DNA from 3 places in the Novosphingobium sp. KA1 genome. Region 2 is predicted to be linked to each of the others. Evidence: riboswitches for the same ligand, from Rfam matches in the RefSeq annotation. Region 2 holds a riboswitch; each other region holds the start of a gene.
The links. A riboswitch is a leader RNA that binds a small molecule or an ion and turns the genes downstream of it on or off. The one in region 2 is predicted to bind cobalamin.
Positions count from the first base shown of each region.

Region 1 (10,465 bases), on a different replicon from region 2:
CTTGTCCCCTGCCTGCTGCTCGCGGCGATGGCAGGCGGCGCGGTTTATGGTGCGGCGACGCGGCCTGCCGCACCGGTTTTGCCGCGTCCGCACCGGATCGTCTCGCTCAATCTTTGCGCCGATCAACTTTTGGTGGCCCTCGCCGACCGCGACCAGATCGCCGGGCTCACCCGCTATGCCTCGGACCCCGACATGTCGGCGGTGGCGGCACAGGCGCGCCGCCTGCCGGTCTTCGGCGGCTCGGCGGAGGAGATCCTCGCCGCCCGCCCGGACCTCGTGGTGGGAATGCCCGCCCGCCGCAATCCGGCCATCGCGGTGCTGACGGGGCAGCACTATCCCGCGCTCGATCTCCGGTCCGCGAACCGGTACGAGGATATCCTCGTCTCGATCCGCGAGGTGGCCCGCGCGGTCGGCCATCGGGAGCGCGGGGAGGCGATGATCGCGCGGATGAATGCCGAACTGGCCGGGCTGCCGAAAGTGCCCGGGGGCAAGGTCGCCGCCTATTACCAGCGGCGCGGTTACCTGACCGGGACCGGCACGCTGGTCGATGATCTGATGACGCGGGTGGGGCTGGTCAATCTCGCCGGAAAGCTTGGAAAACCGTCGCTTTCGCAGATGAGTCTGGAAGAGATGGCGCTGGCCCGGCCGGACTTCATCCTGATGGACAGCGCCGCGCGGCCCGTGGAGGATCAGGGCACCGAGATGATCCATCACCCGATCCTCAAGAACATTGCCCGCATCACCATCCCGCAGGCGTGGACGGTCTGCGGCGGCCCGGCTTATGTCAAGGCGGCGCGGGCCATGGCGGAGCAGGCGGCGGGGCGGCCTCTCACCGCTCGCTGACGTTGGCGCGCCAGTCGAGCCGGGCCTGCCAGCCGCGCCGTTCGAGTTCGGGCACATGGTCCTCTTCGAGCGGATGGCCCAGGCAAAGCAGCGCGATCAGCCGCCAGTCCTGCGGCACGTCCAGCAGCCGCGTCACATGGCCGGGCTCGACCACCGAGACCCAGCCCAGCCCCAGCCCTCTCGCCCGCGCCGCCAGCCAGAGCGTGTGGACTGCCAGCACCACGGAAAACCCCCGCGTTTCCGGCATCGTCGCGGCGCCGAGGCGGCCTCCGACGGGCGTGGCATCGTCGCAGAACACCGCGATCAGTTCGGGCGCCTCGCGCAGGCCGTGGAGCTTGAGCGCGCAATAGGCCGGGCGGCGATCCTCGGGCATCGCGGCACCGGCGCGGGCGATCTCGGCATCGGCATGGGCCGCCAGCGCGTCGCGCAGTTCGCCCGAGCGCACCCGCACGAAACGCCAGGGCTGCGAATTGCCGACCGAGGGCGCAAGCTGGGCGGCCCTCAGCAATTCGGCCACGAGTTCTTCCTCCAGCGGATCGCTGCGGAAATGGCGCACGTCGCGGCGCCAGGCCAGCAGGTCGCCCAGTTCCTGCTGGAAGTCGGGGCCGAAGCGCGGCGGCATGGTCAGAACTCGATGCCCGCCTGCGCCTTCACGCCGGAGCGGAACGGGTGCTTCACCAGCGTCATCTCGGTGACGAGATCGGCGGCCTCCATCAGCGCCTCGGGCGCATTGCGGCCGGTGACGAGCACGTGTTTCATCTCGCCGCGCGCGGTCAGCACATCCAGCACTTCGTCCAGCGGCAGGTAGTCGTAGCGCAGCACGATGTTGAGTTCGTCGGCCAGCACCATGTCATAGGCCGGATCGGCGACCATGCGCTTCACTTCCTCCCACGCCTCGCGGGCGAGCGCGATGTCGCGGGCGCGGTCCTGCGTGTTCCAGGTAAAGCCCTCGCCCATCGGCTTGAATTCGACATTGTCCGGGAAGGCATCGAAGACGACCTTTTCGCCGGTGGTCATCGCCCCTTTCACGAACTGGACAACGCCCACTTTCTTGCCGTGGCCGATGGCGCGCACCACCATGCCGAGCGCTGCGGTGGTCTTGCCCTTGCCCTTGCCGGTGTGGACGATCAGCAGGCCCTTCTCGACCGTCTTTCCGGCCATGATCTTGTCATGCGCGGCCTGCTTCTTCTTCATCTTCTCGGCGTGCTGCTCGTCACTGCGCTGCACCATGGTCATGCTCCTGCAAGGGCCGCGAGCGTCAGGCCCGCGCTGTTCGATCGGGGTTTCCACAGGCCGCGCTCCAGCGCCTCGGCAAGCCGCGCGGCGGTTTCGCGCAAGGCGGCGGGGTTGGCCTGCGCCATAAAGTCCCGCACCGCCTCGTCCTCGATGAAGGCGGCGTGGACGGCGTCGAAATGGTGGTGCTTCACCGCGTGGGTGGTGGCGGCAAAGGCAAAGAGGTAATCGACCGAGGCGGCGATCTCGAACGCGCCCTTGTAGCCGTGGCGCATGACGCCCGCGATCCACTTGGGATTGGTGACGCGCCCGCGCACGATGCGGCCGATCTCGTCTTCCAGCGTGCGCACGACCGGGCGCTCCGGGCGGCTGTGGTCGTTGTGATAACTGATCGGCGCGCGGCCCTTGAGGTGTTCGACGGCGGCGGCGATGCCGCCTTCGAACTGGTAGTAGTCGTCGCTGTCGAGCAGGTCGTGCTCGCGGTTGTCCTGATTTTGCACGACCGCATCGACCGAGGCGAGGCGCGCGGCGAACAGGCCGCGCTCGGCATCACCTTCAACGCCGCCGCCATAGGCGTAGCTGCCCCAGTCGAGGTAGACATCGGCCAGATCGCCGCGTTCGTGCCAGATCTTCTCGTCGATCATCGCCTGAAGCCCGGCGCCGTAGGCGCCCGGTTTCGATCCGAACACGCGGGCACCGGCGCGGCGGGCGGCCTGCGTTTCGGCCTCGCCGCTCTGGATGAGCCCTGCGGTTTCGGCGCGGTGCCGCTCGGCGGCGGGGTTGTCGCCGAGCGGCTCGTCGAGCGCCATGACCGCGCGCGCGGCGCTGTCGATCAGGTCGATCTGTTCGGGGAAGGCGTCGCGGAAGAAGCCGGAGACGCGCAAGGTCACGTCCACGCGCGGGCGGCCGAGTTCGGCCACGGTCATCACCTCGAAGCCGGTCACGCGGCCCGAAGTCCAGTCCCAGCGCGGACGCACGCCCATCAGCGCGAGGGCCTGCGCGATGTCATCGCCGCCGGTGCGCATGTTGGCGGTGCCCCATGCGGAAAGGGCCACGGCCCTGGGGTGCTCGCCCTCGCGCTGGAGGTAGTCCTCGACGAGAAGATCGGCGGACTTGCGGCCGAGTTCCCAGGCGACGGCGGTGGGCACGGCGCGGGTGTCGACCGAGTAGAAGTTACGCCCCGTGGGCAGCACATCCGGCCGCCCGCGGGTAGGCGCGCCAGAGGGACCGGGCAGCACGAAACGGCCGTCGAGACCGGCCAGCAGCGCTTCGGCCTCGCGCGGGCCGCACAGGTCGATGCGCGGGGCGAGGTCGGTGCGGATGGCATCGAGGACGGCCAGCGTTCTGTCCCCCGCCCCGCTCGTCCTGAGCCTGTCGAAGGATGCTGATGCGGGGCTGTGGTCCTTCGACACGCTCAGGACGAGCGGGGTTTGGGCTGTTTCGCTGACCCATTCCGCCGCCAGCAGTTCGAGCCGCTCGACGGTATCGCCATGCGTGCGCCATGGTTCATCGGAGACGACCGCAAGGGCTTCAGGCCGGACGCCATTCCAGCGATCGCTCATCCGGCAGTCGAGCGGGTCAAAGTCCAGTCCGAAGTCGTCCGCCATCGCCCGCAGCAGCGAGGCCTGTCCGGCATGGTCGTAGCCGCGCGGCGTGCGGGCCAGCGCGACCAGCAGGTCGCGGCGCAAGCGGCCTTCGGGCGACCGGGTGAAGACGTGCAGACCGTCGCGGATCTGCAATTCCTTCAGCTCGCACAGGTAGTTGTCGATGGCCGAAAGCGCATCGTCGTCGTTACCGCTGGCGCCGGCATCCCGGTCGAGGCCGTGGCTGCGTGCCAGATCGAGAATGTCGCGCCGCAGCCGGTCGAGCCGGCGCGGGTCCATGCCGGCGGCGAGGTAATATTCGTCCACCAGCGCCTCGAGCTGCTTGAGCGGGCCATAAGTCTCGGCGCGGGTCAGCGGCGGGGTGAGGTGATCGACGATGACCGCGCCGATGCGGCGCTTGGCCTGCGTGCCTTCGCCGGGGTCGTTGACGATGAAGGGGTAGAGCTGCGGCAGCGGCCCGGCGCAGATTTCCGGGAAGCATTCGCGCGAGAGCGAGATGGCCTTGCCGGGCAGCCATTCCAGATTGCCATGCTTGCCGACATGGACCACCGCCTGCGCGCCGAAGTCCTGCGCCAGCCAGATGTGGAAGGCGAGGTAGGCGTGCGGCGGGGGCAGCGCGGGATCGTGGTAGCTCGCCTTGGCATCGATGTTGTAGCCGCGCGCGGGCTGCACGGCGACGGCGAGATTGCCGAAACGGTGGACCGGCAGGCGGAACGCGCCGCCTTGCACGAAGGGATCGGCGGAGGGCTCGCCCCAGCGTTCGGTCATGGCCTTGCGTGCACTTTCGGGCACGTTCGCGAAGGCGGCTTCGTAGGCCGAAAGCGGCAGCGAGACTTCACCGGGGCGGGCCCGAGAGGTGAGGTCGTTGGTCACGCCGCCGGTCATCACCTGCATCAGCGCGGCGCCGTCTCCTGGCGCTGCGCCGGTGTCGTAGCCCGCCTCGGCCAGTGCGGCGATGATCGCCGCGGTGCTGGCGGGAGTGTCGAGGCCGACGCCGTTGCCGATGCGCCCGTCGCGGTTGGGGTAGTTGGCCAGCACCAGCGCCACGCGGCGCTTGGGGCACGGCGTGCGGCGCAGGCTCGCCCAGTTGGCGGCGAGGTCCGCGACAAAGGCCACCCGGTCCGGCGCGATGCGCGGGACAACGATGCCGCACTGGGTCACCGCGTCGAAGCGGGCGGCGGCCTTGAAGGCGACGGCGCGGGTGAACAGGCGGCCGTCCACTTCGGGGAGCGCCACGTTCATGGCGAGATCGCGCGGCCCAAGGCCGCGTGCGGAACCGTGCCAATCGGCCTCCTCGACACCGGCGAAAGCGACTTGCAGGATCGGGCAATCCGCTTTTTCCAGAATCCCCGGCTTGCGCTCGTCTCCTACGGAGGAGGAGGCGAAGCTGGTGGCATTGACGATCACGTCGGGTGCGATCTCGCCCAGCAGGCCGGAGAGCCAGTCCGCCGCGAACGGCTCCCGCAAGGCGCGGACGTGGACGGCGGCAACGTTGAAGCCGCGCTCGTGCAGCGCTGCGATCATCGCGTCCACGGCGTCCAGCGTGCCCGCGATCATCAGCGCGCGGTAGAACACCAGCAGTGCGAGCGGGCGGCCCTGGGTCCAGCCCGCCCGCACTTCGGCAAGGCCTGCGCGCTCGGTGCCCGCAAGGTAGAGCCCGGCGTCGGCGACCGGCACCGGATCGTCGGGCGCGCCGGCGTCATGGCCGATGGTCCGTGTGGCGGTGCGCAGGAAGGAGAGGGCATTGGCCATGCCGCCCTGCCGCAGATAGTCGCGCAGCCGTTCGCGCAGATCGGCGGTCAGGGTGGAGGCACGGTCGAGCGCGGGATCGGCTTCGCGGCCATCGGCAATGGCGGCAAAGGCAATGCCGTTCTCGCGCGCGGTGCGGGCGATCTCGTCGATGCCGTAGGGCCAGTAGCTCTTGCCGCCGAGCAGGATCACGCAGACGAATCTGGCGTGCGCGATCACTTTCTCGACATAGAGGTCGATCGAATAGGGGTGGCGCAGTTGCAGCAGGTTGGCGAGGCGGATGCTGGGTGCGCCGTCCGGCATCCGCGCCGCCGCGCCCGCGAAGCAGGCGAGTTCGCTGTCCGCCACGGTGAGGATCACCATGTCGCCGGGGGACTGGTCGAGGTCGATCGCCTCCTCGCCATTGGAGATCGTCCCCGGCGTGGCGGACAGCAGGTGCATCAGGCGTCTGCGGTAGCGGCCACGGGGCCGAGAACCCCCGCCAGCCCCGCCTCGATGGCGGCGCGGTCCAGCCCCTTCTGGCCGATCACGACCAGCTGCGTGCGGCGCATTTCCTGCGGCAGCCAGCCGCGGTCGTAGAAGTGCTGGATGCGGGGGCCGACGGCCTGCACGACCAGGCGGCCGGGCTTGCCGACGACCGCGACCATGCCCTTCACGCGCAGCACGTCGTGCTCCGCGATCAGGTCGTTCAGACGCACCAGAAGCGCCTCGAGATCGACCACATCGCCACCAGAGACGACAAAGCTGTCGAAGTCGTCATGGTCGTGATCCTCGTCCAGCCCATCGATGTGCGAGGGGCGGGAATCGAGGTCGTCTTCGGCTGCCGCGGTGATGCCCAGCAGCGCGGCGATGTCGACGGCGCCGTGATCGGCGCGCACGATCTTCACACCGGGGCGCGTTTCGGCCAGCACCAGCGTCTCGACATGGGCAAGGGCTTGCGGGTCGACGAGGTCGGTCTTGTTGAGCACGACCATGTCGGCGCAGCCCAGCTGTTCCTCGAACAGTTCCTCTAGCGGGCTTTCGTGGTCGAGCATCGGATCGGCCGCGCGCGCTGCCGCCAGCGCTGCCTCGTCGGTGGCGAAGCGACCGGCCGCGACGGCATCGGCGTCGATCAGCGCGACCACGCCGTCCACCGTGGCGCGGGTGCGGATGTCGGGCCACTGGAAGGCTTTCACCAGCGGTTTGGGCAGGGCAAGGCCGCTGGTCTCGATGATGATGTGATCGGGCTTGTTCTCGCGGTCCAGCAGCTTCTGCATGGTCGGCAGGAAGTCGTCGGCGACGGTGCAGCAGATGCAGCCGTTGGCCAGTTCGACGATGTCGTCTTGCGGGCAGGCCTCGTCGTTGCAGCCTTTCACCAGTTCGCCGTCGACGCCGACATCGCCGAACTCGTTGATGATGAGGGCCAGGCGGCGGCCCTTGGCGTTCTGCAGCAGGTGGCGGATCAGCGTGGTCTTGCCGGCGCCGAGGAAGCCGGTGATGACGGTGGTGGGAACCTTGCTCATGTAATCGTCTCCCGCGCGCCAGCGACCTGAAACGGCCGGGCTTTCCGCCGCACACGCGGCGAAGGCGGCGCGCCTTGTCGGACCGGCGCACGGGCGCCCGACACGGCATGCCGCTGCGGCCCCGGCCGCATGCATCACGTCGCTCAGACGGAAGAGTTACCGTGCCTTGGCCATCCCCTGGACCCGGGCAAGAGCGACATCGACGCCGGCAGGTTTCCTGGCTTGCGGGTCATAGCGTGATGCACGGCCTTCCCAGGCCTCGCAGGATTTAGCGTCCGGCCCAGTGGCTGCGGCGAGGGTCCTTGCCCCGCCGCGATGTGCATCGCGCTCGCCGCTTACAGTTGCAGGGACAGCCCGGTCCGGATGGCGAACCATCCTTGCCGTGTTCCCGTATTAAGCCCCTTGCGGGGCACCGGCGCGATCATGTCCGAGCTGCCTTGCGGCGTTTCGGACGGTCCCGCTCGTAGCTGGCGACCGGTGGGAGGGCAAGCCTTCAGAGACCGTTTGAAAATTCGCGACACGCGAATTTTACGGCACCAGCCCGCTCCCCCACCCAACCACCCATCAGGATACACTCGCGGGTGGTTGGGTGGGGGGCGGGCTGGTGCCGTCTCAAAAATGCCATGACGGGCATTCTTCAAACGGTCTCTCAGGCGGAGATATCGGCCAGTCTCGCGTCCAGCACTTCGGCGGCGTCCTGCGCGGTGAGGCGCACCTGAAGGCCGCGCTGGCCGCCGTTGATGAAGATCGCGTCCCACAGGATCGCGGTCTCGTCGATCACGACGGGAACGCGCTTCATCTGTCCGAACGGGCTGATGCCGCCGATCTTGTAGCCGGTCAGGCGCTCGGCCTCGGCGGGTTTCATCATCGCGGCGCTTTTTACGCCGAGTGCGGCGGCGGCGCGCTTCATCGAGACTTCGCCGCTGCTCGGCGCGATCACGCAGGCGGGCTTGCCGTCGGCCAGCACCATCAGCGTCTTGAACACCTGCCCCGGATCGGCGCCGATCGCCTCGGCCGCCGCCCGGCCGATGCTGTCTGCCGAGGGATCGTAGTCATAGCTGTGCAGGCTGAAGGCAATGCCAGCCTGTTCGAGCATCTTCGTCGCGCGCGTCGCCTGAGCCATGGGCCTGCTCTAGACGGGCACGGCAGGGGCGCCAAGTGGCGATTGCGCCAGTGCTTTTGCGCGTTGGACCTGCGGGGCAAAGCCGCTAGACCTGCGGTCATGACTTTGCACCGGCCCGCCCTTGTCCCGACCCTGTCCGCCTGCCCCGGGCGCGGCGCATGACGCTGGAGGCCGAGGCACGCGCGGCGCTGGGACGCGGCGATCTGGCGGCGGCCGGGGCGGCGGCCCGCCGTCTCATCGCGGCATCGCCCGAGCGCGCGGAGGGCTATTTCCTGCTCGGCATCAGCGCGGCCGAGGCGGGGCAGGTCGGCCAGGCGGTGCCGCTGATCGAGGCTGCGGCCGCGCGCGCGCCCCGCGCCGAATACCTCGCGCATCTGGCCCGGCTGCTGATCCTGCTGCGCCGTGACGGCGAGGCGGCCGAGGCCGCGCGGCAGGCCATGGCACTGCCGCCCGGCGATGCGCTGACCTGCGACACCATCGGCTGCGTGCTGGCGCGGCTGGGCGATCACGAGGCGTCGATGGTGCCGTTTGCAGCCGCGGTTGCGGCCGAGCCGGACAATCTCGACTATCGCTACAACCTGGCGGCGGCGAGCGGGTTCACCGGGCGGGTGGAGGAGGCGCGCGGGCACTACGAGCGGATCCTTGCCGCCGATCCCGGCAATGCGCGCGCGCATTATGCGCTGGCGATCCTCTCGCGCCAGACGCACGAGGCCCATCACGTGCCCCGGCTGGAAGCGGCGCTGGCCGCCGCGGCGAGGCCGGACGATGCCTTGCGCATCCGTTATGCACTGGCCAAGGAACTCGAAGACCTCGGCCAGGCGGCGGCGGCGTTTGGCCACTTGTCCCTCGCCAATGCCGCGCACAAGCGGGCGATCCGCTACGATTTTGCGCAGGACGCGGCGATCTTCGATGCCATCGAGGCGACGTTCGGCGCGGGGTTGGCGGATCCGGGGCCGGGCTACCAGGGCGCCGACGATGCGCCGATCTTTGTGGTCGGCATGCCGCGCACCGGCACCACGCTGGTCGACCGCATCCTGTCCTCGCATCCGGGCGTCGGCTCGGCCGGAGAGCTTCAGGCGATGCCGCTGGCGGTCAAGCAGCTGGCGGTCAAGCAACTGGTGGGCACGCCTTCGCGGCTGGTGATCGATCCGGCGACGGTGGCGGCGAGCGCGGCGATCGACCCCCGTCTTGTCGGCGAGGCCTACATGGCCCGCGCCGCGCACCAGCGCCCGCCAGGCGCGGCGCGGTTCGTCGACAAGCTGCCGGCCAATTTCCTGTATGTCGGCCATATCCTGCGGGCCTTCCCGAAGGCCTCGGTGGTCTGCCTGCGCCGCCACCCGATGGACACGGTGTGGAGCAACTACAAGAACCTGTTTGCCAGCCTCTCGGCCTATTACGGCTACTCCTACGATCTCATGGACACGGCGCGCTATTATCTGCGCTTCGACCGGCTGATGGCATTGTGGGAGCGGCTCTATCCGGGCCGGGTGCTGCAATTGAGCTATGAAGGACTGGTCGCCGACCAGGAAGGCCAGACCCGCCGCCTGCTCGGCCACTGCGGGCTGGACTGGGACGCGGCCTGCCTTGCCTTCCACGAGAACCGCGCCGCCGTCGCCACGCCGAGCGCCGCGCAAGTGCGGCGCAAGCTCAACAGCGACGCGGTGGGCCGCTGGAAGACCCAGGGCGAGGGCATGGCCGAAGTCGCCGCCTATTTCCGCGCGCAGGGCATCGCGATCGACTGAGCGGACGGAAAACGGCGCGGAAAAACCGGAGTTTCCCGCGCCGCTTCCTGGTTGCTTGTGCCGGACTTCGATCAGAAGCGCATGGTGCCCTGCAGGCCGATCGTGCGCGGCTGGGCGACCGAGCGGCCATAGTAGCGCGAAACCACCCCGTCGTTGACGATGCCGGCGCGGGTCAGGTCGTTGCTGACGCCGGTCACGGCATACTTGTCGAAGATGTTGGTGGCGTAGAGGCCGATGTCGTACATCGCCGTCTTGTAGGTGATGTTGGCCTGGTGCATCCAGTAATCGGGCAGCTTTTCGCCGCCGGCACGGGCGCCCACGCGGGTCAGGATGTTGCCGGTATAGGTCGCCGTCCAGCCGAAGGCGAGGCTGTTGTCGCCCACCGGCAGGTCGTAGGTCACGCCGATCGCCCCCTTGTTCTTGGCCGATCCGGGCAGCCGGTCGCCGACCTCGGCGTCGACCAGCCCGTCATGCGTCGACAGCAGGTTGGCCACGCCCTCGGTCAGGTGCGCGTCGAGGTAGGAGTAGTTGCCGCGGATCGACAGGCCGGGGATCGGCCGGGCCTCGAACGAGGCGTCGATGCCCTTCGACACCGCCTTGCCGCCGTTCACGGTGATGCCGATGGCGCCGTAATAGGTCTGGCCGGCAAGCTGGATGCCGTCCCAGTCG
Region 1 is NZ_CP021248.1:1,656,167-1,666,631, reverse strand. Features, by position in the region: gene CA833_RS24980 (ABC transporter substrate-binding protein) at 1-843, shown strand, start outside; gene bluB (5,6-dimethylbenzimidazole synthase) at 830-1,465, opposite strand; gene cobO (cob(I)yrinic acid a,c-diamide adenosyltransferase) at 1,468-2,073, opposite strand; gene cobN (cobaltochelatase subunit CobN) at 2,076-5,870, opposite strand; gene cobW (cobalamin biosynthesis protein CobW) at 5,870-6,931, opposite strand; cobalamin riboswitch at 7,121-7,363, opposite strand; gene ybaK (Cys-tRNA(Pro) deacylase) at 7,581-8,054, opposite strand; gene CA833_RS24950 (sulfotransferase) at 8,213-9,796, shown strand; gene CA833_RS24945 (TonB-dependent receptor) at 9,868-10,465, opposite strand, start outside.
Region 1: it holds a riboswitch for cobalamin, as region 2 does, so the genes downstream of both, cobW (cobalamin biosynthesis protein CobW) here and CA833_RS10185 (DUF1636 domain-containing protein) in region 2, are expected to answer to the same signal.

Region 2 (10,465 bases):
CTCGGGATGGCCGATCAGGCTGTCCGCCGTGTTGATCGCCTTGTAGGCCCAGACGCCGGGCAGGCCGCCCAGCACAAGCCAGAACAGCGGCGCTGCGACACCGTCGCAAAAACTCTCGGCAAGGCTCTCGATCGCGGCGCGGGCCACCCCGGCCTCGTCGAGTTCCCGCGTCTCGCGCCCGACGATCATGCCGACGCGGCGGCGCGCGGCGACCAGGTCGCCCGCCTCCAGCGCCGCCAGCACCGGGGACACGTGATCGTCGAGGCTGCGTGCGGCCAGCGCCGGCCAGGCCAGCAGCGCCAGCACCGCCCAGGCCCAATGGCCCGCCAGCGCGCGGACACCGAGGACCGCCAGCGCGCTCATGCAGGCCGCCATACCGATCAGCGCCAGCATCGCCGCAAGGCCCGCCAGCCGCCGCTGCCAATCCGGCCGGGCAGGGCGGTTGAGCGCCCGCTCGCAGCCGGTGATGATCCTCGCAAAAAGCCCGACCGGATGGCCGATACGGGCATGGAGGCTGGACGGCCAGCCCAGCGCGCCCTCGAGCGCCATGGCGGCGAGGATCGTCGGCTCAGCCATTGTGCAGGGCCCGATCCAACCGCGCCAGGGCGGCAGGGTCGGCAGGCACGCCGAAGCGCAGCCAACCGGGGAACTCGGCGAAAGGCCGCACCAGGATGCGGGCGCGGGCAAGGCGTTCGAACAGCTCGGCCGCGCGGCAGCCGGTGACGAGCCGGAACAGCGGACAGGCGCCCTCTGCCACCAGCCCATGGCGCGCCAGCACGGCATCGAGCGCGGCGGCGCGCCCCGGCAACTCGGCGCGCGTTGCCGCGATCCAGGCCGCATCGCCATAAGCCGCCGTGCCGATCGCCAGCGCGCCTGCGTGGAGCGGCCAGCTGCCCATTGCCGCGCGCAGCTTCGCCAGGATCGGCGGCGGTGCCAGCACAAAACCCAGCCGCACCCCGGCCAGGCCGAAAAACTTGCCGAAGGAACGCAGCACGATCAACCTGCCCTCGGGCCGCACTGCCGCAACAAGGCTGGCTTGCGGCGCGCAGTCGCCAAAGGCCTCGTCGACGATCAGCCAGCCGCCACGCCCGGCGATCCGGTCCGCCCAGCCGCACAGCGCCTCGGGCGAGTGCAATACGCCATCGGGATTGCCCGGATTGGCGATGACACAGGTTTCCGCCGCCGCCGCGACCTCGCCAAACCGGACGGGACAAGACACTGCGAAGGCCTCGACATGGCTGCGGTAGCTCGGCACCGGCGCCCGCCCCGGCAGATCGAGGATTCGCGCCAGCAGCCGCAGCGCCGCCTCGCTGCCCGGCACCGCACAGCACAGCGCCGGATCGGCCCCGAAATGCCGCGCCGCCACCGCTTCGAGCGCGGCGAGCGCAGCAGGATCGGGCAAGGCGTGCCAGTCCGGAGCGAACGCCTGCGGCACCGGCCACGGCGCGGGATTGAGCCCGGTCGAGAGGTCCAGCCAGTCCTCGGCAGCGCCGCCGAACAGCCGCGCGGCCTCGGCCAGGCGGCCGCCGTGGTGGAGGAAATGGTCGATCACCGGCTCGCCGCTCACCGGATCAGCACCAGCGCGGCGAGCAGCGCGGTCTCGGTCACTTCGATACCGGCGCCGTGGCCGTCGCCCGAAATGCCGCCGATCCGGCTGCGCAGCCACCATGCCCAGAGCGGCACCGCGGCAAACAGCGCCAGGAGCGGCGGCGCTACGGCCAGCGCCAGCACCAGCGCCGCCCCGCCCCAGAGGATGACGTGCCGCCATTGCACGGCCTTGCGGAACAGGCTGCCGAGCCCCTCGTGCAGCGGCACCAGCAGCAGCGTCCAGGCAAGCGGCGCCATGCGCGCCAGCACCGGCACCAGCAACAGGGCCCAGACCTGCCCCGGCCGCAGCGCATGAAGCAGCACCAGCTTCGCGGCGAGCTGCAGGACGATGGCCACCACCGCAAAGCTGCCCACATGCGGATCCGCCATGACCGCCGAGATCCGCTCCCGGTCTGCCCCGGCGCTCTTGTGGGCGGCCCCGGCGCCGTCGGCGACATCGCCGAGCCCGTCGAGATGGAGCGCGCCGGTCACCGCCGTCCACGCCGCCAGTCCGGCCAGCGCGGCAATCCAGCCATCGCCCGAGAGCAGGCCCAGCCACCAGCCGAGCGCCACCGCCCCGCCGACCGCCGCGCCTGCCAGCGGAAACCACAGGATGGCTCCGGCAAAGTCCGCCTCGCCCGCGCGAACCGCGGGCAGCGGCAGCCGGGTGAGGAACTGCAGCGCCAGGACGATACGGCGGATCATGAGCGCCGGATCATGAGCGGCCGCCATCCAGCGCAACGATCTGCGCAGCGGAGATCCGCCCTTCGCCATCGGGCCAGAGGCGCAGGCTCAGCACCGCGCAATAGGCAAATTCGAACGCCCATATCTGGCGGTGATCAAAACCGAACAGCACCGCCAGCGCCGCCCGCATGGCCCCGCCGTGGGTGACCACGAGGGTGTCGCGGGAGATCCCGCACAGGGCCTCGTTGACCCGCAGGCACAGCTGCGACCAGCGTTCCCCGCGCGGCGGCGCGCAGAGATCGGGATCGTCCCAGAAGGCGGCCTGCAACGAAGGGTCGAGGTCGTGCGGCGAAAGCCCGTCCCAGTCGCCGAAATCGAGTTCGCGCCAGCGCCGGTCGGCCCGGTGCGTCGCCCCGCGGGCATGCGCGATCTGCCGCGCGGGGACTTTCGCCCGCGCCAGATCGGACGAGAGGACTTGCGCGAATGCCAGGTGTTCGGCGCGCAGCATGCAGCGCGCCACGCCCGCCGGGGTCGGCGGATCGTCGCGGTGCCCCAGCATGAGCCCCGGTTCGCGCGGGGCGCCGTGGCGCATCAGGTGGACAAGGATGCCGTTCATGCAGCCCCGCTCATGCCGCCACCTCACGCTGTCGCCTCATGCTGTCGCCTTTCCGGCGACCAGAGCTTCGGCAAAGGTCGCCATGCCGGCATGGGCGGCCAGCGCCGAACGCACGATCTGCGCCGCCACCGCCGCGCCCGATCCCTCGCCCAGCCGCATGCCGAGATGCAGCAGCGGATCCAGCCCGAGCCTGTCCAGCAGCCGCACGTGCCCCGCCTCGGCCGAGCAATGGGCGGCCAGGCAGTGGTCGAGCGCCGCGCCATTGTCGGCCATGAGCGGCGCCACGGCGGCGCAGCAGATGAACCCGTCGAGCAGCACCGGCACGCGGTAATGGCGCGCGGCCAGCACGGCCCCTGCCATCGCCGCGATCTCGCGTCCGCCGAGGCGGCGCAGCGTCTCGAAGGCATCGCGCGGCGCACCGTCATGGCACGCCAGCGCCGCCGCCACCGCCGCCGCCTTGCGGGCAAGGCCGTCATCGTCGAGTCCGGTGCCCCGCCCGGTCCAGTCCTGCGCCGCACCGCCGAAGACCTTGGCGCAAAGCGCGGCGGCCGGCGTGGTATTGCCGATGCCCATCTCGCCCACGAACAACAGGTCGCTGCCGGGACGCACGGCCGCCGCGCCGATGTTGAGCGCGGCCAGGCACTCGCCCTCGCTCAAGGCCGGCTCCACGGTGATGTCGCCGGTCGGCCGGTCGAGATCGATGGGAACAACCGCAAGCTCGGCACCGCAGGCGGCGGTCAGCGCATTGATCGCGGCGCCGCCGTTCTCGAAATTGGCGACCATCTGGCGGGTGACTTCGGGCGGATAGGCGCTCACCCCGCGCGCGGCAACGCCGTGGTTGCCGGCAAAGATCACCGCCTGGATACGCTCGGCTTGCGGAAGTTCCCGGCCCTGCCAGCCGGCCATGAACACCGCGATCTCCTCCAGCCGCCCGAGCGAACCGGCGGGCTTGGTGAGGCTGGCCTGGCGCCCGCGCGCCGCCTCCAGCGCGGCATCATCGGGGACGGGAAGACCGGCCAGCGCGGCGGCAAAGGCGGCGCGGCCGGCAAACATCGGGGGGGCAGCCGAGGCAGTGGGCATGCTCATGCGGGCAGGAACCCTTCAGGGGGAGTGCGGGTGATGAAATGGCCTTTCACGCCTTCCGGCCACTGGCGATAGGGTACCTGCCCTTCGGCGCTTTCACCATGACGCAAGGCATAGTCGAGAATCGCGCGGGCAGCCTCCTCGCCGGGCTCGAAATCGCCCAGCACGTAGCCCAGCTTGCCCGGCGCGCGGATGTGCACGGTGCAATGGCGCTGGCAGGCGAACAGGCAGGCCATCTCCTGCACCGCGACCGCCTGCAGGGCGGGATCATCGGCCTGGAGCGCCCGCATCACCTCGGCCAGCAGCGCGCCGCCGCGCCGCCCTTGCCCGTCCTCGCGCGCATCGGCCGAAAGGCGGCAGGTGTTGCAGACGACCACCGAAGGGCCGGGCTCGACCGGGGTCAGCATCGGCAGACACTCCCCGCGCCAAAACAGCAATCGATTTCGGCACATGCACCGATGGGGCTGACCAGAACACGACAGTTCACGGAGTTTCCTTCCCGCTCGCGACATCGAATGCCCCTTCGGGTCGGCGATCGGGCAAAGGACGGATCGGCAGGGTCCCGGTGCATGGGCACCGCACGACAGGCCGCGTCCCCCGCCCGGGCGCTTGGCCGGCGGAGCAATGGCTGTCGCTCCGCGAGGGAAACTCCCCCGTCCGTCCGGCACACCCTGTCCCGACGAAGAACGACCGCGACGGGCAGGTCTCCTGGCTCACGGGTCAGGGCCGGTCCGGCCGCCTTCTCAGGAAACCTTGCCAATTGCGCGGCTTGCTTCCCAATGGCGTGTCTGGCCGAACGGCTCGCCGCTTACAGTTGCAGGGGCAGCCCGGGCATCTGACCCGCGTTCCCTTTTCATCCCCTTGCGGGGAACCTTTCGCGAGGCCGGCAACTATCGTGCGGACGGACGGCTGGCAAGTGGGCGAAGCTTGCGCCCTGCGGTGAAGTCCCATAGTCGCCCAACGATGCCGGCCAACACCGCCTCCTGCCCCGCCCTGCTGATCGCCGCCCCTGCCTCGGGACAGGGCAAGACGCTGGTCACCGCCGCGCTCGCCCGCCGCCATGCCCGCGCGGGCAGGCGGGTGCGGGTGTTCAAGTGCGGGCCCGATTTCCTCGACCCGATGATCCACGAAGTCGCCAGCGGCGCGCCGGTGCACCAGCTCGACCTGTTCATGGTCGGCGAGGAGGAATGCCGCCGCCTGCTGCACGCCGCCGCGCAGGAAGCCGACCTCATCCTCGTCGAAGGAGTCATGGGCCTCTACGACGGCGATCCCTCGGCCGCCGACCTCGCCCGGCGCTTCGGCCTGCCGGTCATGGCGGTGATCGACGGCTCGTCGATGGCGCAGACCTTCGGCGCACTGGTCCACGGCCTGGCGACCTACCAGCCCGGCCTCGACCTGACGGCCGTGCTCGCCAATCGGGTCGGCAGCGCCCGCCACGCGCAGCTGCTGGAGCAGGGCATGCCGCGGGGCGTGCGCTGGCTCGGCAGCCTGGGCCGCGACCCTGCGATCGGCCTGCCCTCGCGCCACCTCGGACTGGTGCAGGCGGGCGAAATCGCCGATCTTGCCGAACGGCTGGACCGCGCGGCGGATCTCCTGCCCGAAACCGCGCTCTGGCTGCCGGAGCCGGTCGCCTTTGCCGCGCCCGCCCCGGCGCAGCCGCTGCCCTCGCTGGCGGGGACCACCGTGGCCATCGCCCGGGACGCGGCCTTTGCCTTCCTCTACCCCGCCAACCTCGCCTTCCTCGAACGCGCGGGGGCGCGGCTGGCGTTTTTCTCGCCGCTGGCCGACCGCGCTCTGCCCGAATGCGACGCCGTCTGGCTGCCGGGCGGCTATCCCGAACTCCACCTCGCCCGCCTTGCCGCAAACACCCCGATGCTGGCGGCGATCCGCGCCCATCACGCGGCAGGCAAGCCGATCCTGGCCGAGTGCGGAGGCATGCTCTACGCTTGCGAGACGCTGGAAGACGCCGAGCAAAACCGCGCCGAACTGCTCGGCCTGCTGCCCGGCCGCGCACGCATGCAGTCGCGCCTTGCCGCGCTCGGCATGCAGGAGGCGATTCTGGACGGACACCGCCTGCGCGGGCACACCTTCCACTATTCCACGCTCGAAACCGCGCTCGCGCCGCTGGCCCAGGCCCGCACCCCTGACGGCCGAGCCGGCGAGCGGCTGTTCCGCTGCGGTTCACTTACCGCCAGCTACATGCATCTCTACTTTGTCTCGGCTCCGGTACTGATTGCTGCATTGTTCGGCAGGAGTGCGCGGACCGGAGGGTAAAGTCCGGTTGACATTTTCGCACACAAGCCTCTCTAAGCACTTGCATGGCCGCCGATTTGCAGACCATTTCCGCCGCGCGTGAGGCGCTTTCCTCGGGCGATGTCGCGCGCGCCGAAGCCCTGGCGCTCGCCGCGCGCGCCGAACCCGCGCTCGCGCTGGATGCGATCGAGGTGCTGGCTCTCGCCGCCAAGGCCCGCGGCGCGGGCGAGCGCTATGAAAACCTGCTGCGCGAGGCGGCGGTTCTCGCGCCCGAGCGCACGTGGCCGCGCAACGACCTCGCCGAATGGCTGCACGATACCGGCCGCCTTCACGACGCGGAAGCGGTCTTGCGCCGGACCATCGCCGACCAGCCCGGCAATCCCGACGCCCAGATGCGCCTCGGCACCATGCTGAGCGAGCGCGAGGAACTGGTCGAAGGTGCCGAGCATCTGCAGGCCGCGATCCGTATCGTCGGCCCCCATCCGCAACTGCTTGCCAATCTCGGCCGCAATCTCCAGCGGCAGGGACGCCTGGAGGAAGCCGCCCCGCTGCTGGCCGAAGCGGTTCGTGCCATGCCCGACGCCCTGCCCCCGCTGGCCTGGCTGGCCGAGCTGGAGGAACAGGCCGGCCGGTTCGAGCGGGCCTGTGCCGTGCTGTCCCGCGCCGAGGCGCTCGCGCTGCGCCAGGGCAGCGATGTCACCCTGCAGCGCGTCACCCTGCTGTCGCGGACCGAGGAATGGCCCATGGGGCTCGCCATGCTGGAGGCGGAAACCCCGCCTTCGGGCGCCGCCCTGCTGCTGCGCGGCCGCCTGCGCGACCGGGCCGGCCGCAAGACTGAGGCCTGGGATGACTTCACCGCCGGCAAGGCCGCGCTCGCACGGGCCGCCAGCCGCAGCTATCCGGCCCGCGCGGTGGGCGAACTGGTGCGGCAGTGGCAGGACGTCTTCACCGCCGACCGCTTTGCCCAATTCCTGCCTGCCGAGCGCCGCAAGGGCGTGCCGCAACCGGTGTTTATCCTCGGCTTCCCGCGCTCGGGCACGAGCCTCATCGAACAGGTACTGGCGAGCCATTCGCGCGTGCGCGCGGGCGGCGAGCTGCCGTTCGGGCGCGAACTGGCGGAACAGGCCCATGCACGCACCCAGGGCGCCTTCCCGCGCGATCCCGATGGCGTGAGCGAGGCCCTGCGCGACACGCTGGGCACGCTCCTGCGCGATCATTACCTCGCCCGCGCCGAACGCTACGGCCTTCTCGAAGAGGGCGCGGACTTCTTCACCGACAAGCTGCCGCTCAACGCGCTCTACCTGCCGCTGCTGCAACTGGCCTTCCCGCAGTCACCGGTGATCGCCGTGCGCCGCGATCCGCGCGACGTGATGGTCTCGGCGATGAGCCACGATTTCACCCACGGCTTCGCCTGCGGCTACCGGCTCGAGGACCTCGCGCTCCACTATGCCCGCATGGACGCACTGACCGAGCACTGGCTGGAGGAACTGCCGGTGCCCGCGCACGAACTGCGTTACGAGCGGTTTGTCGCCGACCAGGAAGAGGAAACCGCGGACCTGATGGCCTGGCTCGGGCTGGATGCCGAACCACGGCAACTGGCCTTCCACACCCTGCCCCGCCATGCGCCGACGCCCAGCCATGCGCCCGTGCGCGAGCCGCTCAACCGCCGCTCGATCGGACGCTGGAAAGGGTATGCCAAGGAACTCGCCCCGGTGCTCGCCGTGCTTACCGAGGCTATCGAACGCGGCGGTTATGCCGCCTCCGACAGCCCCGTAGCCAGTTCCGGCGCCAAGGGACCGACGATCAACTGAACACCGCTGGCCCCGTGCAGCACCATGCGCGCGCCAAGCCTCTTCAACGCGGCCTCGTCGATCGCTGCCGCGTCGGCGAGGTCGATCCAGACCCGGCTTGAAGCCGCGCCTGCCGCCGTGACATTGCCCTTGCCGCCCAGCGCCGCCAGCCAGGGCGCGGCATCGATTGCGGCCGTCGGCGCCGCTGCCGCTGCCGCCGCCGCTGCCCCCGCCGACTTGCCCTCCGCCGCAGCCGCCTCGGTAGCTCCCCGCAGCGGCCCTGCCGCCTCGCGCATCTCGCTTGCCACGTCGTCGGCGATCGGGCCGACCACGACCTGCAGCGCGCCCGGCGCCGGGCGGATCAGCCCGCGCGCGCCAAGTGCCCTGAGGCGCGGCTCGTCCACGGCATCGCTGTCATGCAGGCGCAGGCGCAGGCGGGTGGTGCAGGCGCCGATCTCGGCGAGGTTGCCCTTGCCGCCCAGCGCCGCCACGAAGGCCGCCCCGCGCGCGCCCTCGGCAGGGGCGATCGCCCCCGGATCCTCGCCCACCGGCTCGTCCTCGCGCCCCGGTGTCCTGATGTCGAAGCGCACGATCGCCCAGCGGAACGAAGCGTAATAGAGCAGCGCATAGGCCGCCCCCACCGGCAGCAGCAACAGCGGATGGGTGGCCTTGGAGTAGTTCAGCACATAGTCGAGCAGCCCCGCCGAGAAGCCGAAGCCGAGCTTGACGCCGAGCAGGTCCATCAGCGCCATGGCCACGCCGGTCATCACCGTGTGCATCGCATAGAGCAGCGGGGCGAGGAACATGAAGGTGAACTCGATCGGCTCGGTCACGCCGGTCAGGAAGGCGGTCAGCGCCATCGACAGGAACATGCCGCCCACCGCCTTGCGCCGCTCGGGCCGCGCCGCGTGGTACATCGCAAGGCAGGCGGCGGGCAGGCCGAACATCATCACCGGGAAAAAGCCCGACATGAAGCTGCCGGCCGCGGGATCGCCCGCGAAAAAGCGGTTGAGATCACCGGTGGTGCCGTGGAAATCGCCGATGATGAACCAGGCCACGTTGTTGATCACGTGGTGCAGGCCGGTGACGATCAGCATGCGGTTGAGCACGCCATAGGCAAACAGCCCCAGCACGCCTGCATGGACAACGCCGCCACTGACCATGTCCATGCCGCCGGTGATCGGCGCAAAACCGTATCCGACCACGGCCGCCAGCAACAGCCCGGCCAGCCCCGAGAGGATCGGCACGAAGCGGCGGCCGCCGAAAAAGGCGAGGTATTCGGGCAGGCGGATCGCGGCATAGCGGTTGTAGAAGGCGCCTGCGGTAAGCCCGGAGACGATGCCGATCGGGACCGCCAGCTTGGCGATGGCCTTGGCCCGCCAGGCATCCGCGGCGAGCCCGGCGGCCACGTCATGCGGCACCACCAGCAAGGTTTCGGCGCCCTTGCTGGCGACCAGGAAGCAGACCAGCCCCGCCAGCCCCGCCGCGCCATTGGCATCGCGGGCGATGCCGACCGCAATGCCGAGCGCGAAGAGCAGTCCAAGATTGTCGAAGATCGCCGCCCCTGCCGCGGCCACGAACGGCAGGTCGAGCAGGTCCGGCTGGCCGAGCCGCAGCAGCAGACCGGCGATCGGCAGCACCGCGATCGGCAGCATCAGCGCACGGCCCAGCGGCTGGAGCGATTGCAGCGAGAGCGTCATGCCACTTCCTCCACGATCTTGCCGAGTTCCGCGCGTACCAGGGCGCGCACGGCGGCGGCGTCAGGCAAAGCCAGCGCGGCCTCCGCCATGAGGCCGCATTGCTCCAGTGTGAGGCTCCGAACGCACGCCTTGGTCTCCGCAACCGAGCCCGCCGAAACCGAAAGTTCACGCACGCCGAGGCCGATCAGCAGCGGAATCGCCTCCGGATCCGCACCAAGCCCGCCGCACAGGCCGACAAGGCGACCATGGCGGCTGGCGCCGATCTGCGCGATCTCGATCAGTTGCAGGATCGCCGGGTGCAGCGCGTCGAGCCCCGCCGCGACATGCGGATTGGTGCGGTCGCGTGCCAGCGTGTACTGGGCCAGATCGTTGCTGCCGACCGAGAAGAAGTCGGCCTCCGCCGCCAGCACCCCGGCGTGCAGGGCGGCGGCGGGGGTTTCGACCATGATCCCGAGCGGCGGGCACGGACGCTCCTCTTCCGCAGCGATCCGCTCCAGCGCGGCCCGCGCCGCGCGCAATTCGGCGATCTCGCTCACCATCGGCAGCATGATCTGCACCGAGCCTTGCGCCTCCATGGTGACAAGCGCGCGCAGTTGCACGTCGAGCAGGTCGGGCGCTGCCAGTTGCAGGCGGATACCGCGCAGGCCCAGCGCCGGGTTTTCCTCGCCGCCCATCGGCAGGTAGGGCGCGGGCTTGTCGGCGCCGATGTCGAGCGTGCGCACGATCAGCGGGCGCCCTTCCAGCGCGGCGGA
Region 2 is NZ_CP021247.1:2,089,850-2,100,314, reverse strand. Features, by position in the region: gene cbiB (adenosylcobinamide-phosphate synthase CbiB) at 1-576, opposite strand, end outside; gene CA833_RS10205 (threonine-phosphate decarboxylase) at 569-1,549, opposite strand; gene CA833_RS10200 (adenosylcobinamide-GDP ribazoletransferase) at 1,564-2,289, opposite strand; gene CA833_RS10195 (histidine phosphatase family protein) at 2,303-2,887, opposite strand; gene cobT (nicotinate-nucleotide--dimethylbenzimidazole phosphoribosyltransferase) at 2,924-3,973, opposite strand; gene CA833_RS10185 (DUF1636 domain-containing protein) at 3,970-4,377, opposite strand; cobalamin riboswitch at 4,651-4,861, opposite strand; gene CA833_RS10180 (cobyrinate a,c-diamide synthase) at 4,934-6,244, shown strand; gene CA833_RS10175 (sulfotransferase) at 6,289-8,034, shown strand; gene nagE (N-acetylglucosamine-specific PTS transporter subunit IIBC) at 7,974-9,713, opposite strand; gene CA833_RS10165 (glucose PTS transporter subunit IIA) at 9,710-10,465, opposite strand, start outside.

Region 3 (10,465 bases), on a different replicon from region 2:
ACCGCGATCGACCGGGTGCTGCAGGCGGTGCGCGCCCGCTCCCCCGACGATCTGGAACTGATCCGCGCCATCGAGCAGCACCGCCGGGACGAACGCAAGCACTACGTGATGTTCCGAAGGTGGTTCGAACGGCGCGGGGTCATGCCGCTCGCGCTCGGCCGCCGCTTCGGCCACATCGACCGCTTCGTCGAACTCGTCTTCGGCCGGACCATCGACCGGCTCGACACCCAGGCCGTGATCGACCGCGACGACCTGTTCGAGCGGTTGTGCCGGGTGATCTCGCTGACCGAGCAGCGCGGCTACCGCCAGGTCGAGGCCCTGCTGGCAAACCGTTTCGTGCGCAGCGATCCCGTAATGATGCGGATCTTCCGCGTGATCCGCGAGGACGAGCCAAGCCACTGGGCGCCCTACGAGGGCTGGCTGGAACGGCGCCGCTCCCGCCCCTATCGCCGCCGCGAGCGCTGGACCGACACCTTCATCCATTCCGAGCTGCTGTTCCTGAAACTGCCGGTCCTGTTCCTCAACCCGTTCCAGCGCCGACGGACCGACTGGCCGGATGCCGCCGATGCGCAAACGGCCGCCGGCCCCATCGCGCCGGGAACGGCGGTGGAGCGATGAGCAAGCCGCTGGCGCAGCCCGAAGGCGCCCCCCTGCAGCCTGCCGGCGGCCCTGCGCTCGCCGGCCGCCTGCTGTCGCGTCGGGTCGCCGCGATGCTGGCCCGCAACACGGCCGTCAGCATCGGCGTGTTCCTGGTCCGCCTGGGCATCCTGTGGCTGCTGGTGGAGCGGCTCGCGGTGGGCGCGGTGGGCGCTGCCGGCGTCAGTTTCCTGGTCTCCAACTCGCTGCACTATGTCATTGGGCGTGCGTGGATATTTCCCGGAAGCGCCCGCGGAATACATGCCGGATACTGGTTGTTCCTGGCCAATTCGGGCATCGGGCTGCTCCTCACCATGGCGCTTTTTGCCGCGCTGCTCTACTTCACGCCGATGCATTACCTGATTGCCCGTACCCTCGTTTCGGTCATTGCCGGGCTGGCCGTGTTCCTGCTCAACGCCGTTCTCAACTTCCGGCAGGTCTGACTCATGCGGATCGCCCTTTTCTCCGGAAACTACAATTACGTTCGCGACGGCGCCAACCAGGCGCTCAACAGGCTGGCCGCCCATCTCGAAACGCACGAAGGCTGCGAAGTCCGCGCCTATTCCCCGGTCTCCCGGTCCCCCGCCTTCGAACCGACCGGCACGCTGGTCCCGGTCCCCTCGGTCGCGCTGCCGCGGCGCCGGGAGTTCCGGCTGGCACTCGGCCTGCCGCGCAGCGTCCGCCGCGATCTGGAGCAGTTCCGGCCTGACATGGTCCACGTATCCGCCCCCGACATTCTCGGCACCCGCGCCCAGACTTACGCCTTGCGCCGCGGCATCCCCGTCGTCGCCAGCATGCATACCCGTTTCGAGACCTACCTCGACTATTACCGGCTGGGCTGGCTGCGCCCGCTGATCTGCGCGCATCTCGACCGGTTCTACCGCCGCAGCGATCACGTGCTGGCCCCCACCCCCGCCCTTGCCGAGCAGTTCACGCGGCTGCGCGGCGACGATCACGTCAGCGTCTGGAGCCGGGGGATCGACCGCAGCCTGTTCCACCCCGCCCGCCGCGACATGGCATGGCGGCGGGCGCAAGGCCTGCGCGACGAGGACTTTGTCGTGCTGTTCTTCGGCCGGCTGGTGCTCGAAAAGGGCATCGCCACCTTCACCGCCGCGATGCGCGCCTTGCAGAAGGACGTTCCCGCCCGCGCGCTGGTAGTCGGCGCGGGACCGGCGGCCGATGCCTTCGCCGCGCTGCCCGGCACGGTGATGACCGGCCATCTCGCCGGTGACGCGCTGGCCCGGGCTGTCGCCAGCGCCGATGCCATGCTCTGCCCCAGCACCACCGAGGCCTTCGGCAACGTCATTCTCGAAGCGATGGCCTCGGGCGTGCCGGTGGTCAGCGCCGATGCGCCCAGCGCCCGCATGTTGCTCGGTCCCGGCCAGCAGCGGCAGGCTCCCGCCGGCTACCTCTGCCCGCCCCGGGACCTGGCGGCCTATGCCGGCCGCCTCGCGGCGCTGGCCGCCGCCCCGGACGTGCGCCGGGCCATGGGCGCAGCGGCCCGCCGGAACAGCGCCGCCTATTCCTGGGATGCCGCCGGACGGAGCGTGGCACGGATCTACCGTGCCCTCGCGCCCGGCGCGGCGGGGAAAGGCGACCAGACCAACGGGCAGGCCCGCATCCGCGCGGCAGGCTGAACGCAAGACGGGGAAACCATGGCGGACACCAGCGCACTGGAAGAAGAGCTCAAGCTCGAACTCTCGCCCTACGATGCCGACCTGCTGGCCGACTGCGGGCTGCTGGGCGGTGCGCCCCGGCTGGTTTCCCAGGAATCGACCTATTTCGACACGCCGGACCATGCGCTGGCCCGCGCGGGCCTGTCGCTGCGGGTGCGGCGCAGCGGGCGGCGCCACAAGCAGACGATCAAGGCGGATGGCAGTGCCGCCGGTATGCTCGTGCGCAGCGAATGGGAGCGCGAGATCGCCGGCAACCAGCCGGTGCTGGACGAGGACAATCCGGTGACCGCCCTGCTCGGCCACCGCACCGCGCTGCTGGCGCCGGTCTTTGTGGTCGAGAACGAGCGGCGGGTGTGGAACCGGGACGGCATCGAGATCGCGCTCGATGAGGGACGGATCGTCGCGGGCGAACGCCTGGCGCCGCTCTGCGAGGTGGAACTGGAGCGCAAGGGCGCGCAGCTTGACGCGCTTTTTGCCCTGGCCCGCGAGATCGAGGCCCGGGTTCCCGCAAGGATCTGCGTGCTCAGCAAGGCCGAGCGCGGCTATCGCCTGCTGGGGCCGGCGGCGCCCGCGCCCAAGGCGGGGCGGGTCCGCCTGACCCCGCAGATGAGCGTGGCGGATTCGCTCGTGCTGATCGTCGGCCACTGTCTCGGCCACTTTCACCGCAACCTGCCCGCGCTGCTCGACCATGGCGACGCCCATGCGCTGCATCAGGCCCGCGTCGCGATCCGGCGGCTGCGCTCGGCGCTCTCACTCTACCGTCCGGTGGTGCAGGAGCCGCGCACGCTGGCCCGCTTCCAGCGCGAGCTGCAATGGCTGGCCGGAAAGCTGGGCGCCATGCGCGAGATCGACGTGCTGCTCGCGAACGACGACGATCCGGAGGCCATCGCCCCGCTCTGCGCCGCCAGACGCAAGGCTGCGGGCGAAGCGGCGGCGGCGCTGCGCTCCAAGCGGTGCCGCATGCTGATGCTCGACCTTGCCGAATGGATCGCGGTCGGCCGCTGGCGCCGCGCCGCTCCCGATGCAGCCCCCGAGGCGGCCCCCGATCCCGCTTTGGGCGAGCCGTCCCTCGGCGCCTTTGCCGCCGCAGTGCTGACCCGTCGCCGCAAGGTCCTGCGCAAGCGCGGCCGCCATCTGGCGGCGCTCGGCGACGAAGCCCGCCATGACGTCCGCAAGGCCGCCAAGAAGCTGCGCTATGCGGCCGACTTCTTTGCCGCGCTCTATCCGCAGGAACGCGAAGGCCGCCGCGCCAGGCGCTTTGTCGCCCGCGTGGAAAGGCTGCAGGAGCGGCTCGGCACGCTCAACGACCGGGTCACCGCGCCGGCGGTCCGTGCCCGGCTGGGCCTTGCGCCGCGCCGGGTTCCGACCGCCGATGCCGAAAAGGCCGAGCAGGCCCGCCTGCTGCGTGCGGCCGCCAGCGACTACGACGAATTCGCAACCGCAAGGCCTTTCTGGCGTTGATGGGGTTGCGGGCGCCCTCACCGGCCCCAATATCGACAGGCAATAGCGTCCAAAAACCGTTCCATCGCCCCATTCATCGAAAGGATCCTCGACAGATCTGGCACTGGATTGACGAAAGCGGCAATCGCGCATAGCCGCATGTCCAATGGCAATCGAACATTGCCGCCCGACCTGCGGCGCCCCCCGGCAAGGCCGCTCACGTAATTGCCGCCCCCCCGCGCGATCCGCCCCCTCGATTCCCCGTCGAGACCGCGCCGGGAGCATGCTCTACTCTGCAAGGCTGGCCCCGCATCCGGCGGCCACCCGACAAGGACGATCGAATGAGTCTGACGGCCGCCGCTGTCGTATTGATGATGGGTTCCGCGCTTCCTGAAGGGGGCGACCTTCCCCAGACCGATGCCGCCCCCGCCGCCCAGCCCGTCGCAGGCGCACCGGTGACAGGCGGGCAGATCACGGGCGGGCCGGTCAGCGTCCCCCTGCCCGCCTTCGCGGCATCCCCGGTGCCCCTGATCGATCCCGCGGCCGCGGCTGCCGAACAGCAGGCCGGTGAGCCGGCCAGCGAGCAGGGCGCCGACAACGAGACGATCGGCGACGACATTCTCGTCACCCGCCGCAAGCCGCCGCCGCCGGGCGACCCGCTGGAGCGCATCAACGAACAGTCGTTCAAGGCGGTGCAGGCGGTCGACAGCGCGGTGGTCGAACCCGTCGCCAAGGCCTATAACAAGGGCCTGCCGCGCCCGATCCGCCAGGGCCTGCGCAACTTCTTCACCAACCTGGGCGAGCCGGTGGTCTTTGTGGCCTTCCTGCTCGAACTCAAGCCCGGCAAGGCGATGGAGACCGTGGGACGCTTCGCGATCAACACCACGCTGGGCGTCGGCGGCGTCATGGACGTGGCCAAGCGCAAGCCCTTCCACCTGCCCTATCGTCCCAATGGCCTCGCCAACGTGCTGGGCTATTACGGTGTCGGCCCCGGGCCCTACATGTACCTGCCGATCATCGGCCCGACGACGCTGCGCGACCTGATCGGCGATTCGGTGGACAACCTTGCCTCCCCGGCCCTGCTCGGCAAGCCCTTCACCAAGCCGGAAGTGGCGTTGCCGATGATCGTGCTCAACCAGCTGGGCGAGCGCGCCGCCTTCGACGACGAGATCAACAAGATCCGCAAGGAAGACCGCCCCTACGCGGCCTATCGCGAACTCTACCTGCGCCAGCGCAAGGCCGAGATCGAGGCGCTGCATGGCCGCACCCTGCCCGATGTCGTGCCGGTCTACGGCCCGCGCATGCCCACCGCCGGCGGCAAGACGGCGCAGGATCCGGCAGGCCAGGAACAGGCGGGCCAGCCGGTGCAACCCGCGGTGCCGGAACCGGCAGCGGAACCGGCACCCGCTCCCGTTCCGGCCCCCGTGCAGATGATCTCGCAGCCGGTCGTCCAGCCGATCCCGCAACCGGCGGCCTAGTCGCGCCGTGGCAAGCGACAGTCCGCCGCAGGCCCCGCGCAATCTCCTGGCCGTCGCGCCGGGGGACGAGGCGCAGGAACGCTTCGAGGACCTGCTGCGCGCGCCGGGCGTGAGGATCGAGCGGATCGTCTCGCACGGCCAGACCACCCCGCCCGACCAGCCCTATGTGCAGGACTGGGACGAATGGGTGCTGGTGCTCGAAGGCGCGGCCGAACTGCTGCTGGACGGCACCTGCCGCCGCACACTGGCGGCCGGCGAGCACCTGATGATCCCCGCCGGCATGCCGCATCTCGTCACCCGCACCGCCAGCCCCACGATCTGGCTCGCGGTCCACATCGGCGAGCCTTGAAGGAGCCGCCGGATAGACGCGCCTAGCCCAGTTCGATCTCGTCGAAGCGGCGCCAGCGGTAGATCGCATAGCTCACTGCCCAGCAGGCCACGAACAGGCCGATGATCAGGAAGCCGAGCATGTTGAAGCGCTCCGACAGCGCCCGGGCGCCGTCCCAGGGCTGGCCCTCGAGCGCCAGTTTCTCGGCGAACAGCCCGGCGGTCTGGACCGCGCCGATCACCAGCGCGACCAGCGCCGAGATCGCCGTGATCGTGATGTTGTAGTAGAGCTTGCGGATCGGCTTCACGAAAGCCCACTCGTAGGCGCCCAGCATGATGACGCCGTCGGCGGTGTCGATCAGCGCCATGCCCACCGCAAAGAGCACCGGCAGGACCAGCAGCGTGCCGAGCGCGATGCCGTCCGCCGCATGGGCCCCGGACAGCCCGAGGATGGCGACTTCGGTGGCGGTGTCGAACCCCAGCCCGAACAGGAAACCGAGCGGCGCCATGTGCCAGCTCGATCGCACCAGCCGGAACAGCGGGCGCAGGATCCGCGCGATCAGCCCGCGCCCGGCCAGCAGGATGTCGAGATCGTCCTCATTCGGCATCTCGCCGCGCCGCGCCTGCCGGAACCGCATCCAGACCCCGCGCAGGATCGCCAGGTTCATGATCGCGATGGTGAACAGGAAGGTGGCGGAGATGGCCGTGGCGATCACCCCGCCCGCCTCGCCGATCGCCTCGAAGTCGGACAGGGTGCTGGCGGCGATCGCGATCGTCGTCGCCGCGACGAGGACGATCGCGGAATGGCCGACCGCGAACCACAGGCCCACCGTCAGCGGGCGCTGGCCGTCCTGCATGAGCTTGCGCGTCACGTTGTCGATCGCGGCGATGTGGTCGGCGTCGACCGCGTGGCGCAGGCCCAGGCTCCAGGCCAGCAGCGCCGTGCCCAGCATCAGCGTATTGCCGTGGAAGGCGGCAAAGGCCCAGACCCAGGCCAGGACATTGGCGGCGATCAGCGCCGCGAACAGCACCGTGATGCGGCGGCGCAAGGTGAAGGAAAGGAAACCCATAAAAACCCCGTCGGCGCCAGCGAAACCGGACGGGGAGCCTGCCGCGCCTGCGGCCGGCATCGCGGTGCCGGACGGACGCCACCTGACGCCCGGCACGAATGCCGGTGCGGCCCCCGCCGCACATGCGTCGCTCAGACGGAGTTTCCGTGCCGCGGCCATCCCCTGGACCAAGGCAAGAGCGACCATGCGCCGGCAGGTCTCCTGGCTCGCGGGTCATCGCTTGATGCACGGCCTTCCCGGGCCTCGCAGGATTTAGCGTCCGGCCCAGTGGCTGCGGCGAGGGTCCTTGCCCCGCCGCGATATGCATCGCGCTCGCCGCTTACAGTTGCAGGGACAGCCACGGATTCGAGGGGAAATCCCCTCCCACCATATTCCCTATTAAGCCCCTTTCGGGGCACCGGCGCGATCATGCCGCAACGTGCGTGAGCACGCTTCGGCTGGCGCCTTGGTAGCGCCCGCCCGCGCCGCCCGCAAGCGCGCGCGGGTCACAACGCGATCTCCGGCTTGGCGGTCATCAGCCAGAAGATCACGATCACGCCCAGAAATGCGGGCCAGCCGAGCGCAAACCACCATCGCGCCAGGCGGTGATAGCGCGGCGGCAAGGACGCGCCCTCGGGCGTGTCGTCGGCGATCCGGCGCATCGCGATCTGGATCCACACGACCGGCAGCCAGCAGGCCCCGACCACCGCATAAAGCAGCATGGCCGCGACCAGCCAGCCGCTGCTCAGGGGAAAGCCCGCAAGCCGCGCCAGCCACACCCCGGTCACCGGCTGGACGATGACCGCAGGCGCGGTGAACAGCCAGTCCGCCAGCACGACATTGCGGTTCACCACCCGCCGCGCCGCGAGGCTGGCGCTGCGGTTCGCCATCCAGCCGTGGAAGGCCGTGCCGAGCCCGGTGCCCAGCAGCAGCGTGGAACTGAGGATATGGATCGTCTTGAGCAGGAAATAGTCAGCCACGGCGCCCCTCCATCGCAAACAGGGCCAGCGAAAGGCCGAGAACGGCCAGGTTCTTGACGAGCGGGCCGAACGGATCGGCCCAGAGTTCGGGAGCGGCGGCGGTCAGGATCGCGGTATAGACCGCCATCAGCGCCACCCCTGCCAGCGGCGCGCCGCGGCGGCGCAGGATCAGGCCGAGGCCCACGGCGATGTCCGCCAGCGATCCGGCCCAGAGCGCCGCCGTCGCCCCGGGTCCGGCCAGGCCGACCCGGCCGAGCCACGGGGCAACCGTGGCGGTCGGCGCAAGGGCCAGCGAGACGATCCCGCCGCCCAGCCACACCAGCGCCAGCAATCCCGCCAGCACCGGCGCCAGCGCGCGCAGGCGGGCTTCGGTGAGGTCCGCCGCGCAGGCCGGGTACCGGGCGAGCGCCTCGCCCAGCGTCATCGGGCAAAAGCCCAGCGCGGCGACAAACGGCGCGGACGGCGCGGTGTTGCCCGCCGCCAGCATCGTCAGGCTCTCCCGCGTGGCCGGACCGATGCCGAGCCGGGCGACCAGCGCCAGCAGCGGTTTCGGCAAGGAGAGCTTGGGCGCCCGCCCCTGCGCCAGCCCCAGCCAGCCGCGCAGCGCTTCGGTCAGTTCATCGGTGCTGACCGCCTGCGGCCCCACCGCATCGAGCGCGCAGGCCAGCGGCCCGGGCCGCTCCAGCAGCCGCAGGACCGCCCGTGCCAGATCGTCGATATGGATCGGCTGCACCTGCCAGCGCCCGGAACCGAGCCGGGGCAGGAGCGGCAGCGCCGCCAGCGCCGTGAACAGCGCCGTGCTGGCCCCGCCGCGCCCCATCACCAGCGAGAGCCGCAGCACCGCCCAGCCCATCCGCTCGCCCGCCGGGTCGAGGGCCATGAGGTGATCGTCCGCCCGCTTCTTGCTGCGGTGATAGGCGGTCACCCCGCTCTCGTCGGCGCCGAGCGAGGAGATCTGGATCACCCTTCCCACCCCCGCCGCCAGGCAGGCATCGAACAGCGCCCGCGCGCCCCGGTCATGAACCCCCGCATAGTCGGCGCGGTTGCCGATGATCCCGGCACAGTTCACCACCGCGTCGATGCCGGCAAGGCGCGGCGCCCAGTCCGCCGCCCGGTCACGGGCGAGGTCGCAGGCCAGCGTCCGCGCCATGGGAAAGGACCGCCGCAGCCGCTCCGGTGCGCGCGCGGCCAAGGTCACGCGCGCACCGGCGGCCAGCAAGCGGCCGGCGACGTGGCGGCCGATGAAGCCGCCCGCCCCGACGATCAGGACATGCATCGCCGCCGCCCTCACGCGTCGCGGCGCGGGCTGCGGGTCCAGACCGCAAGGCCCATGCCGACCAGCGCCAGCAGGACGCCCATCAGCGCGCTCGTCATCGTGCCGCGAATGAGATCGGCCGGGCTGACGGCGACGCTGCTCATCGACACGAACAGCATCGGCGTGGCGACCATCATCACCATCGACCAGACCGTCCAGAAGCGCGAGCGCTCCTCGGTGCCGCACAGTTCGGCAAGCAGGATCGACAGCGGCCGCCACAGGACGGCGGCGGCGAGCGTGGCGACCAGCGCGGTCAGGGCATAAGTGAGGAGCAAGGCGGAGATCGGTTCCAGCATGGCGTGGGTTCCCTTCGTCGGCCCGCCGGGGATCGGCAGGCGCAAAGGGTGAATTGCAACGGCCGTGCCAATTGGCCCGGCATTTGCTGTGCCCAATGAGCATGGCCGCAAATTCGCCGAAAAGCGGGGCCGCGGAGCAGAGCGAAATGTAAACGATGTAAACAGGAAGCCGTGGTATGGTGTTAACGATGGATACAGCACTCGGCATCCTTGCCTATGTCGGCGCGCTCGCGCTGACCGCGCTCGCCAGCCTGCTGCTGGCTGTCTTCGTGGCGCTGCGCGCGCGGATGCTGCCGGGTGGACGGCTGCTGGTGGTGTTCCTTTGCGGTGTTGCCCTCTGGAGCATCGCGCAGGCCGCACCGGCGCTGCTCGGCCCCGCCTCGGGGACGTTCAGCACCGTGTGTGTCGCGCTCTCCCCGCTCCCCGCCGCAGCCTTTGTCCATCTGGTCTTTGCCTATGCCCGCTGTGCCAGCGAGCGCCCGGTCGCTATCGCCGCTTATGCCGCGGCGCTCTTCGCGGCGACGGTGGGACTGGTGTTCGGCGTCGGCGCGGTCGTGCCATGGCGGGGTTTTCCGGGCTTTTTCGTGCCCTCGCCCTGCGGCTGGGGCGTCCTCGGCGCGGCAGGCCTGCTCTCCCTCGCCGGGCACCTGCGCCTGCTCCGGACCTGGCTGGGGCAACGCCGGGGCAGCGGCGAAATCCGGCGCCAGAGCGAGCAGGCGCGCGCCGTTTTCGTGGCCAGCGGCCTCGGCCTTGTCGCCCTCACCGGCTTCGCGTTTCCGGCGCTGGGGCTAGCGATCTATCCCTTCCCGGTGCTGCTGCTGCCGCTCTATTCGGTGGCGCTGGTCTACGGCATCGTGCGCCACCGTTTCATGGCCGTCGACCTCTGGGCGCGCCGCGCGCTCGTGTGGGTGCTGCTGCTGGCGGGCGCCGGCATGGCCAGCGCGCTGATCGCCGCGCTGCCGCTGGCGCTGGCCGGGCGCCCCGCCGGTTTCCTGGCGACCTGGACCGCGCTCGCCGCCACGCTGCTGCTGGGCATGGCGGTGCTGACGCCGATGAAGCGATGGGTCGACAGGCTGGTCTTTCCCGGCGGCCAAGTCAGCGAAACCGATATTGCCACATGGCGCGACCAGCTGGCCGAGCCGGCCGACGCGGCAAGTCTTGCGGCACGGGCCAACACCCTGCTGCGCACCCGCCTCGGCCTGCCGGAAGACGGCCCCCACCTCGTGCTGGCAGGCGAGACGGTGACGCTGTCCGGGTGGGACGACGCC
Region 3 is NZ_CP021248.1:24,971-35,435, reverse strand. Features, by position in the region: gene CA833_RS17965 (ferritin-like domain-containing protein) at 1-618, shown strand, start outside; gene CA833_RS17960 (GtrA family protein) at 615-1,079, shown strand; gene CA833_RS17955 (glycosyltransferase family 1 protein) at 1,083-2,273, shown strand; gene CA833_RS17950 (CHAD domain-containing protein) at 2,292-3,773, shown strand; gene CA833_RS17945 (VacJ family lipoprotein) at 4,094-5,230, shown strand; gene CA833_RS17940 (cupin domain-containing protein) at 5,238-5,579, shown strand; gene CA833_RS17935 (HoxN/HupN/NixA family nickel/cobalt transporter) at 5,602-6,627, opposite strand; cobalamin riboswitch at 6,801-7,044, opposite strand; gene CA833_RS17930 (DUF2269 domain-containing protein) at 7,113-7,586, opposite strand; gene CA833_RS17925 (SDR family oxidoreductase) at 7,579-8,862, opposite strand; gene CA833_RS17920 (hypothetical protein) at 8,874-9,197, opposite strand; gene CA833_RS17915 (sensor histidine kinase) at 9,386-10,465, shown strand, end outside.
Region 3: it holds a riboswitch for cobalamin, as region 2 does, so the genes downstream of both, CA833_RS17935 (HoxN/HupN/NixA family nickel/cobalt transporter) here and CA833_RS10185 (DUF1636 domain-containing protein) in region 2, are expected to answer to the same signal.